One region of the Micromonospora sp. C97 genome, then DNA from elsewhere that is predicted to be linked to it. Evidence: riboswitches for the same ligand, from Rfam matches in the RefSeq annotation. Region 1 holds a riboswitch; the other holds the start of a gene.
What was found. A riboswitch is a leader RNA that binds a small molecule or an ion and turns the genes downstream of it on or off. The one in region 1 is predicted to bind cobalamin.

Region 1 (5,244 bases):
GTCGACGGTGGTCGGCATGCGTGACGAGGCCCAGGTGACCGAGACCCTGCGCCGAGCCGACGTCGACGTCCCCGATCAGCTCTGGGCGGCCCTGTACGACGAAGGGCTGCTCGACGTGCAGTCGTGAGCGGTCACGAGCGGGCCGTCTCGATGTTCGCGTCGGCGTCGTCGGGCAACCCCTGCAACGACTCCTCCACACCGATCAGGTGGTTGGCCATCCGGGTGCGGGCCCGCTCCGGGTCGCGCGCCACGAGGGCCTTCAGGATCGCCACATGTTCGTCGTGGGTCCGCAGGTCCGCGCCCTCCTCGTGCAGGCTGCGCCAGAGCCGGCCGCGGATCGTGCGCCCGGCGAAGGCCTCGATCAGGCCGACGAGCACCGGATTCTCGGCGTGCACCGCGATGATCCGGTGGAAGGCGATGTCGATCTCCATGATCCGCTCGTGGTCCTGCGGCGACTGGCCGACCAGCCGGGCCGCCTCGTCGAGCAGGTCCCCCGCCTGAGCCAACGCCTCGTCGGTGATCCTGGTGGCCGCCAAGCGGGCGGCCTCGCACTCCAGCAGTCGCCGGACGGTGTGGATGTGCCGCGGGTCGCCCTGGCCCTGGAAGTCGACCACGAAACCCATCGGGGCCAGCAGTTGCGGGGCGTCGAGGTTGGTGACGTAGGTGCCGTCGCCCTGGCGGATGTTGACGATGCCGAGGATCGACAGCGCGGACATCCCCTCGCGCAGCGAGCCCCGTGAGACGCCGAGCGACTCGGCGAGGTCCTTCTCGACGGGCAGCCGGTCACCGGGCCTGAACTGCCCTTCGAGGATCATCCGTTTGATGCCGTTGACCACTTCGTCTGTGCGAGACATGCTTCCCCTAGCGGCCGACGGGGGTGGCCTGTCCACCCGCGATCACGTACGCCTCCGGAGATGACACGGTAGTCGGGTCTGCCGCGGCCCAGTAGTGGCCGTCGGGAAACCGGTAGAGCGTGACCGACTCCTGACGCATCCGGGTGGAGTAGCCGGGCTGGCTGGGCAGGACGTATCCGCTTCCCGAGCCGGTGTCACGGATGATGCACGGGTCGGTGAAGTGTTCGTGCAGGTGGTCGACGAACTCGGTGACCCGGTTGGTGAGATCCCCCGAGATCGCCACGTAGTCGAGCACCGAGACGTGTTGGACCATCTCGCACAGCCCGACTCCGCCGGCGTGGGGGCACACCGGGATGTCGAACTTCGCGGCGAGCAGCAGCACGGCGACGATCTCGTTGATGCTGGCCAACCTGCCGGTGTCGAGCTGGCAGAAATCGATGGCCTCGGCCTGGAACAGCTGCTTGAACATCACCCGGTTGTGGCAGTGCTCGCCGGTGGCCACGCCGATCGGAGCGACGGCACGGCGGACGGCGGCGTGGCCGAGGATGTCGTCGGGGCTGGTCGGCTCCTCGATCCAGAGCGGCTTGAACCGGGCGAGGGCGCTGACCCACTCGATGGCCTGGCCGACATCCCACACCTGGTTGGCGTCGATCATCAGGTTGCGGTCCGGGCCGAGGATCTCCCGGGCGATCGCGCAGCGGCGGATGTCGTCGTCGAGGTTGGCGCCGACCTTGAGCTTGACGTAGCCGTAGCCGCTGTCCACCGCCTCCTGGCACAGCCGGCGCAGCTTGTCGTCGCCGTAGCCGAGCCAGCCCGCCGAGGTGGTGTAGGCGGGGTAGCCGGTCCGGTCGAGTTCGGCGAGGCGGGCGGCCTTCGTGCTCTCCTTGGCGCGCAGGATGGCCAGCGCCTCGTCCCGGGTCAGGGCGTCGGAGAGGTAGCGCAGGTCCGCGATGTCGACGAGTTGCTCGGGGGACATGTCGACGAGCAGTCGCCACAGTGGCTTGTCGGCGACCCGGGCGGCCAGGTCCCACGACGCGTTCAGCACGGCCGCCAGCGACAGGTGGACGACGCCCTTCTCGGGGCCGAGCCAGCGCAGCTGCGAGTCGGAGGTCAGGAGGCGGTAGACAGCGCCCATGTCCGCCGCCATCGTCGCCACGTCCAGGCCCACGAGGCGCTGTGCCTGGTGGACCGCCGCCGCCGCGACGATGTCGTTGCCACGGCCGATGGTGAAGGTCAGCCCGTGCCCCGCGAGCGGCGCGCCCGCGCCGTCGACGCCGTCGGTGTGCAGCACGACGTAGGCCGCCGAGTAGTCGCCGTCCTTGTTCATGGCGTCTGACCCGTCAGCGGTCAGGGAGGTGGGGAAGCGGACGTCCTCGACGGTGACGGCAGTGATCTGCGGCATGCGCTCCTCGCCCGGCTAGGCTAAAGATCAGATGATCACTGGGAGTATACGGACGGCTCGTTGAGCGCGTCAACGTTGTCGATCACTAGGGACACCCAGACATATGATGTTTGTGTCGGCTGTCGACCCACTGGCCACTGTCGACACCGGCGCGGAGAATGGTGCCTCCGTTGCCGGCGCCCTGCGGCGTGGCGCGCGCGGTCCGGGTGGTGACGGTGGTCACCGCGCTGGCCGCCGACACGCCCGAAACCGACATGTGGGGTGTGACAACGGCTCCGTCCCTATATATGGTGTCGAGCGCAGCTGGTTCGGCCGCTCATCCGGCGCGGTCGAGGCAACAGGGAACCCGGTGGAAATCCGGGACTGTCCCGCAGCGGTGAGTGGGAACGACCGCCGTCATCAGCACTGGGCCACCCATCGGCCTGGGAAGCGACGGCCACTAGGAGACCGGCGAGCCCGGTAGTGCCCGCGAGTCCGAAGACCTGCCAGCGCGCCGCGTACCCGAACCCGGGTGCGCGGCGGTCCGAGGCCGCGTGGGACGGCTGACGCCACCTGATCCCACGCCGCGCCGGCGTGGCGTCCGTCGGTGTCTGTCTCCTCGCGTCCGGGCCACCAGGTCTCGAACTCCGAGGAGCGAGTGGTGACAGTCACCCAGGTAGTCCCGGCCGGCGCCGACACGCCCGCGCGGCGGACGCCCATGCGGGTCCGCAAGCGCGACGGCGCGACCGAACCCGTGGACGTGAACAAGATCGTCCGGGCGGTGGAGCGGTGGGCCGACGACCTGACCGACGTCGACCCGATGCGGGTGGCCACCCGCACCATCAGCGGCCTCTACGACGGCGCCACCACCGCCGAACTGGACCGGCTCTCCATCCAGACCGCCGCTGAGATGATCGGTGAGGAGCCGCAGTACTCCCGCCTTGCCGCGCGGCTGCTGGCCGGCTACGTCGACAAGGAGGTACGCCGGCAGGGCATCACCTCGTTCAGCGCGGCGATCCGGGTCAGCCACGCCGAGGGTCTGATCGGTGACGACACCGCCGTGTTCGTCGCCGCACACGCCACGACCCTCGATGCCGCCGTCGACCCGGACGGCGACCGCCGGTTCGAGTACTTCGGCCTGCGCACCGTGTACGACAGGTACCTGCTGCGCCACCCCACCAGCCGACTGGTGCTGGAGACCCCGCAGTACTGGCTGCTGCGGGTGGCCTGCGGCCTGTCCCGTACGGCGGACGAGGCGGTCGGCTTCTACCGACTGATGTCCAGCCTGGCCTACCTGCCCAGCTCACCGACCCTGTTCAACTCCGGGACCCGGCACACCCAGATGTCCTCCTGCTACCTGGTCGACTCCCCGCTCGACGAGTTGGACTCGATCTACGCCCGGTACGCCCAGGTCGCCAACCTGTCCAAGTTCGCCGGTGGCATCGGCATCGCGTACTCCCGGGTCCGCTCCCGCGGCGCGCTGATCCGGGGCACCAACGGGCAGTCCAACGGGATCGTGCCGTGGCTGCGCACCCTGGACGCGAGCGTGGCGGCGGTCAACCAGGGCGGCCGGCGCAAGGGCGCGGCCTGCGTCTACCTGGAGCCGTGGCACCCGGACATCGAGGAGTTCCTGCACCTGCGGGACAACACCGGCGAGGATGCCCGGCGCACCCACAACCTGAACCTGGCCAACTGGATCCCGGACGAGTTCATGCGCCGGGTCGAGGCCGACGAGGTGTGGTCGCTGTTCGACCCGCACGAGGTGCCCGAGCTGCCCGACCTGTGGGGGGAGCGGTTCGACGCCGCGTACCGGGAGGCCGAGGCGCAGGGCCGGTACGTGCGGCAGGTCCCGGCGCGGGAGCTGTACGGCACGATGATGCGCACCCTGGCCCAGACCGGCAACGGCTGGATGACCTTCAAGGACGCGTCGAACCGGCTGTGCAACCAGACCGCCGAGCCGGGCAACGTGGTGCACCTGTCCAACCTCTGCACCGAGATCGTCGAGGTGTCCAGCGACGCCGAGACCGCCGTGTGCAACCTGGGCTCGGTGAACCTCGCCGCCCACCTCGGCGACGGCGGCATCGACTGGGAGCGGCTGCGCGCCACGGTGCGGACCGCGGTGACCTTCCTCGACCGGGTCATCGACATCAACTACTACCCGACCGCGCAGGCGGCGGCGAGCAACCCCCGCTGGCGGCCGGTCGGGCTCGGGCTGATGGGCCTGCAGGACGTCTTCTTCGCACTGCGGCTGCCCTTCGACTCGCCGGCCGCCCGGGAACTGTCCACCCGGATCAGCGAGGAGCTGTACCTGACCGCGCTGGAGACCTCCGCCGACCTGGCCCGCGACTTCGGCGCGCACCCGGCGTACCCGCAGACCCGGGCCGCGCGGGGCCAGCTCCAGCCCGACCTGTGGGGTGTCGAGGGTACGCAGACGGCCCGCTGGGATGCCCTGCGCGAGCGGGTCGAGGCGCACGGGCTGCGTAACTCACTGCTGGTGGCGGTCGCGCCGACCGCGACCATCGCCTCGATCGCCGGGTGCTACGAGTGCATCGAGCCGCAGGTGTCCAACCTGTTCAAGCGCGAAACCCTGTCGGGGGAGTTCCTCCAGGTCAACACCGCTCTGGTACGCGAGCTGAAGGCCCGCGGTCTGTGGACCGAGCGGATCCGTTCGGCGATCAAGCGGGCCGAGGGGTCGGTGCAGGACATCGCCGAGCTGCCGGCTGGCGTACGGGAGTTGTTCCGCACCGCGTGGGAGCTGCCGCAGCGGGCGTTGATCGACCTGGCCGCCGCCCGCGCCCCGTTCATCGACCAGTCCCAGTCGCTGAACCTGTTTCTGGCCGCACCGACCATCGGCAAGCTCTCCTCGATGTACCTGTACGCCTGGAAGGCCGGCCTGAAGACCACGTACTACCTGCGCTCGCGCCCCGCCACCCGGATCCAGCAGGCCACCGTCGGCGCTGTCTCGCCCGTCGCCGTCGACGCGGAGGCGTTGGCCTGCTCGCTGGAGAA
Region 2 (5,244 bases), on a different contig from region 1:
CGCCACCATCCCGCCGTGGTACTGGAAGTAGTCGTCGGAGTCGACGATGTCGTGCTCGCGGGTGTCCTGGTTCTTCACCGCCACCGCGATCCGGGCGAACGAGCGTTCCATGTCGGCGCGCGCCTCCCGCCCGTCCAGGCCCCGGCCGTACGCGTAGCCGCCCCACACCGCGTACACCTCGGCCAGGTCGGCGTCGCTGCGCCAGGTGCGGGCGTCGATCAGGGGCAGCAGCCCCGCCCCGTACGCGCCGGGCTTGGAGCCGAAGATCCGGGCGGTGGCCCGCCGCTCGTCGCCGTGCTCGGCGAGGTCGGCGGCGACGTGCGCGCGCAGGTAGTTCTCCTCGTCCGGCTCGTCCAGGGCGGCGACCCGCCGGACGGCGTCGTCGAGCAGCGCCACGACGTGCGGGAACGCGTCGCGGAAGAAACCGGAGATGCGCACCGTGACGTCGACGCGCGGCCGGCCCAGCTCGGCGGTCGGCACCACAGCGATGCCGGTGACCCGCCGGGACCGCTCGTCCCAGACCGGCCGGCAGCCCAGCAACGCGAGCACCTCGGCGATGTCGTCACCCTGGGTCCGCATGGCGCTGGTGCCCCACACTGTCAACCCGACCGACCGGGGGTACCCGCCGGTGTCGGCGAGGTGCCGGGCCAGCAGCGAGTCGGCGAGGGCCACCCCGACGTCCCAGGCGTTGCGGCTGGGGATGGCCTTCGGGTCGACGGAGTAGAAGTTGCGGCCGGTGGGCAGCACGTTGACCAGGCCCCGGGTGGGTGAGCCGGACGGGCCGGGCGGCACGAACCTCCCGTCGAGCGCGCCGAGGGTGTGGGTCAGCTCGTCGGTGGTCCGGTCCAGGCGGGGCACCAGCTCGGTGGCGGCGAAGCGCAGCACCGCGGCGGCGTCCGGGATCGGTCGCCCGGTCGCCTCCGCCACCACGGCGTCGGCGGCGTCCACCGCCCAGCCCTGGGCCTCCATGCCGACGACCAACCGCCGCGCGAGCGCTTCGATGAGGTCGATCGCGTCGGCGGCGGTGCCGGCCGGCCCGTCCACCACGTCGGTGAGCGCCGTGGGCAGCGCCAGTCGCTGTCCCGGCGTCGCGAGCAGTTCCTGCTCGTCGAGGGAGTACGCGGCGGCCAGGGCCTGCCGCAGACCGGGCAGCGCGCGGGCGCCGCCCCAGATCTGCGGGGCGCGCAGCACCGCCAGGACCAGGTTGACCAGTGCCTCGCCGGTGGGCGCGTCGGCGAGGATGTGCAGCCCGTCGCGGATCTGCACGTCCTTGACCTCGCAGAGGTACCCGTCGAGGTGCAGCACGAAGTCGTCGAAGTCGTCCGGGTCGGGCATCGCCTCGGCGTGCAGGTCGTGGTGCAGCTCGGCGGCGCGCACCAGGTCCCAGATCTGGGCCCGCACGGTGGGCACCTTGGCCGGGTCGAGGGCCTGCACGGTGGCGTACTCGTCGAGCAGTTGCTCCAGTTTGGCCAGGTCGCCGTAGGTCTCGGCGCGGGCCATCGGCGGGACCAGGTGGTCGACGACCACGGCGTGCGCCCGCCGCTTGGCCTGGGTGCCCTCACCGGGGTCGTTGACGATGAACGGGTACACCAGCGGCAGGTCGCCGAGGACCGCGTCGGGCGCGCAGTTGGCGGCCAGGCCGAGGCCCTTGCCGGGCAGCCACTCCAGGGTGCCGTGCTTGCCCAGGTGCACCACGGCGTCCGCGCCGAAGCCGCCGTCCGCGACCGGCGCGGTCAACCAGCGGTACGCGGCCAGGTAGTGGTGACTCGGCGGCAGGTCCGGGTCGTGGTAGATCGCGATCGGGTTCTCCCCGAAGCCGCGCGGCGGCTGGATCAGCAGCACCACGTTGCCGAAGCGCAGCCCGGCGAGCACGATGTCGTCGCCGTCGGTGTACAGCTCGCCGGGCGGCTCACCCCAGTGTTCCCTGATCCGCTCCCGCAGCTCGGCCGGGACCTGGTCGAACCAACGCCGGTACGTCTGCCCCGGTATCCGGGCCTCGGCGCCGGCCAACTGCTCGGGGGTGAGCCACTCCACGTCGTGGCCACCGGCGGCGATCAGCGCGTGGATCAGCGCGTCGCCGTCGGTGGGCACCGGGCCGTCGCCCAGGTGGTAGCCGGCGTCCGCGAGCGCGGCGAACAACCGGACCGCCGACGCCGGGGTGTCCAGGCCGACCGCGTTGCCGACCCGGGAGTGCTTCGTCGGGTACGAGCTGAGCACCACGGCGACGCGCTTGTCGGCGGCCGGCACGTACCGCAGCCGGGCGTGGCGCACCGCGATCCCGGCGACCCGGGCGGCCCGCTCGGGGTCGGCGGCGTAGACCGAGAGCCCGTCGGCGTCGATCTGCTTGAACGAGAACGGCACGGTGACGATCCGGCCGTCGAACTCGGGGATGGCCACCTGCATGGCGGCGTCCAACGGGGACAGCCCGGCGTCGCTGTCGGCCCACTGCGCCCGGGTGCTGGTGAGACAGAGCGCCTGGATGATCGGCACGTCCAGGGCGGCCAGGACGCCGACGTCCCAGGCGTCCTCGTCGCCGCCGCCGGAGGCGTCGGCGGCGACCGCACCGCCAGCCGCGAGCACGGTGACCAGCAGCGCGTCACAGCGGGCGAAGAGCCCGAGCGGGCCGGCGTCGGCGGTCAGCCCGCGCAGGGAGCCGCAGAAGATCGGCAGCGGGTTGCCGCCGGCCGCCCGGACCGCCTCGACCAGCACGTCGATGAAGCCGGTGTTGCCGGCCAACGCGTGTGCCCGGTAGAAGACGATCCCCACTGTGGGCCGGTACGGGTCGGCCAGGTGCGCGCCGTGCACCCCGTACGCCGGGGTGCGCGCGGGCGGGGCGAACCCCTCACCGGTGAGCAGCACCGTGTCGGAGAGGAACCGCGCCAACTGCCCCAGGTTGTCCGGGCCGCCCTCGACCAGGTACGCCAGCGCCTGGGTCGCGACACCGGACGGCACGGTGGAGCTGGCCATCAGCTCCGCGTCGGGTGTCGCCTCGCCGCCGAGCACCACCGTCGGCACGCCGGTCGCGAGCACCGCGGCGAGGCCGTCCGGCCACGCCTGCCGACCGCCGAGCAGGCGTACGACGACGAGGGCGACCCCGTCGAGCAGGGCGGGCACCTCGTCGACGGTGACCCGCGCGGGGTTGGCCAACCGGTAGTCGGCGCCGCTGGCGCGGGCGGCCAGCAGGTCGGTGTCGGCGGTGGAGAGCAGCAGGATGCGCACGGCAGGCTCCGGAAAGTAACGTCGACGCGCTCGCCGATGCGAGCTGGCGACGTGGGATGGGCGCGGGGTTCAGCAGGCACCGCGACCCGGGCGGCTCACCGGCGCGGGGCCGACGGCGACGGGTGGCGCGGTGGGGAACTCAGCGGTGAACGGCGCGGGAGCGTGCGGATGCCGGCGCGTCAGTGCGGCCGGGGCGGGGCGCGGCGGGGCGTCCGCCGCTCGGTTCGCGACGGTGATCGTCGGTCACAGAGACGCCATGCGTCATCGGGTCCTCCTCGGGTGTCCACGCCCTGGGGTACGTCCCGACGGCCGAAGTATCCTGGCTTCCGGATCGACGCTCTCCCCCGGCCTTCCAACCGCAGACACACGGCCGTGACTCACGAGGGGGGATCGCTCCCCGGTGACAGTGGCGGGACCGCGTCGGATTCGCACCGACTTCCTTCACTGCCGTCAGGCTGCGAATGCTGCCACACCCCCGCGCCGCCGGTCAACGCCAGTCCAGCCCCACCAGGCGGACACCACCGATCGAGCCTCGCCGATCGGCGTGAATGCGGCTCCGCGCCTCGCGACGCCCCAGATCGATGCGCGACGCCCTTTGCTCTGCTGCCCTATGTGCACCAGGCACGGGGCGTCGCCGGTGCGTACAGAGCAGCAGAGCAAAGGACCGCCGAACCCATCCTGGCCTGCGCCGATCGTCCGGCAGGACGGTGCCCGACGGCGTGCTGACCTAGGATCGGCACCGCCACAGCGGCGAACCGCGATCAATGTCGGAGATCGATCACCATGGCCGTCCCACAGTTCCACCACCTGGCCGGCCGTGTCTGGGTCTGTCCAGGCGACCCCGACCCCGAGGCGGTCCAGGCCGGCGTCGCCGTCGTGGCCGACGAGCGCGGCAGTGTGATGATCGACGCCGGGCAGAGCCCCACGCACGCCCGCGCGATCCAGGCCGCGCTCGCCGCAGCCGGGCTGCCACGGCCCCGCTGGCTGGTCTACACCCACCACCACTGGGACCACGTCTGGGGCGCTTGCGCCTGGCCCGGCGTGGAGATCGTCGGACACGAGACGGCGGTGCCGCTGCTACGCGCTGAGGCTGCCCGGCCCTGGAGTCACCACTATCTGGACGAGCGGGTACGCGCCGACCCCCGCCTCGGCCCGAGCTTCCGGGCGCGAGCCCGTGCGATGGATTCCTGGGCGGACTTCACCATCCTGCCGCCAACCCGGACCTTCACCGATGTCGACGAGTTGTCGGTGGGCGTCGGGTTACGGCACGTCGGCGGCGGCCACGCCCCAGATTCGACGGTCGTGCTGGTGCCGGACTCGGGCGTCATGCTGCTCGGCGACTGCTTCTACCCGCCGCCGGCACACCTGCGCCGACCCGACGACGGCCCCGACCTGGACCTGGTCCGCCGACTGCTCTGGGACGACTACCTGTGGTACGTCTCCAGCCACGCCGAGCCGATGACGGCTGAGCAGGCCCGGTCAGCCGTCGAGGCCGCCTGACCTCAGCGGGCGTGACGTTCCGGGTGGGCCCGACTCCACGCCCGCATCCGCTCCGGGTAGCCGGTGCGCGCCGCCTCGTACAACGGCACCGCGTGCTTGCGGGCGATGGCCCCGGCCGCGCGGGGCGTTCCGGTACGACGACGGATCCACTCGCCGTCGTGGGCGATCGCCACGACCGTGGTGTCCGTGGCGGTCGTCTCCGGCTCCAGGTAGAACTCCACCCCGCGCCGGCTGGCGACGAACGCCTCCAGCGCCGCGAGGTCGTCGCGGTTCGCCTCCCGGTCCAGCTTCGTCGGGGTCGTCTCGGCACCCCGTGACCGGCGACTGAACCAGCTCATGCCCCGCCCCTCTCCTCGACGCCCCTCCAGTGCAGCACCGATTCCTGGCAATAGGCTGCACGCCCGGTGGGAGAGAGCTGATCCGGGTCGGAAATCCCTGTGGAACCCGCGGCGGGTGGGCGGTGTCATGTGGGTGATGCGAACGGAGGCTGCCCTGGACGACGAGGCGCTCGTCACCCGTGCTCGC

Region 2: linked by a shared signal. The riboswitch ahead of cobN (cobaltochelatase subunit CobN) and the one ahead of KBX26_RS31005 (ribonucleoside-diphosphate reductase subunit alpha) in region 1 are both predicted to bind cobalamin.

Annotation. Positions count from the first base shown of each region.
Region 1 covers NZ_JAGPXU010000043.1:7,520-12,763, forward strand. Annotated here, with positions in the region: gene KBX26_RS30990 (aldo/keto reductase) at 1-127, shown strand, start outside; gene KBX26_RS30995 (FadR/GntR family transcriptional regulator) at 132-854, opposite strand; gene KBX26_RS31000 (enolase C-terminal domain-like protein) at 862-2,256, opposite strand; cobalamin riboswitch at 2,544-2,761, shown strand; gene KBX26_RS31005 (ribonucleoside-diphosphate reductase subunit alpha) at 2,954-5,244, shown strand, end outside.
Region 2 covers NZ_JAGPXU010000014.1:80,618-85,861, reverse strand. Annotated here, with positions in the region: gene cobN (cobaltochelatase subunit CobN) at 1-3,219, opposite strand, end outside; cobalamin riboswitch at 3,532-3,661, opposite strand; gene KBX26_RS19570 (MBL fold metallo-hydrolase) at 4,003-4,719, shown strand; gene KBX26_RS19565 (hypothetical protein) at 4,722-5,057, opposite strand; gene KBX26_RS19560 (RNA polymerase sigma factor) at 5,194-5,244, shown strand, end outside.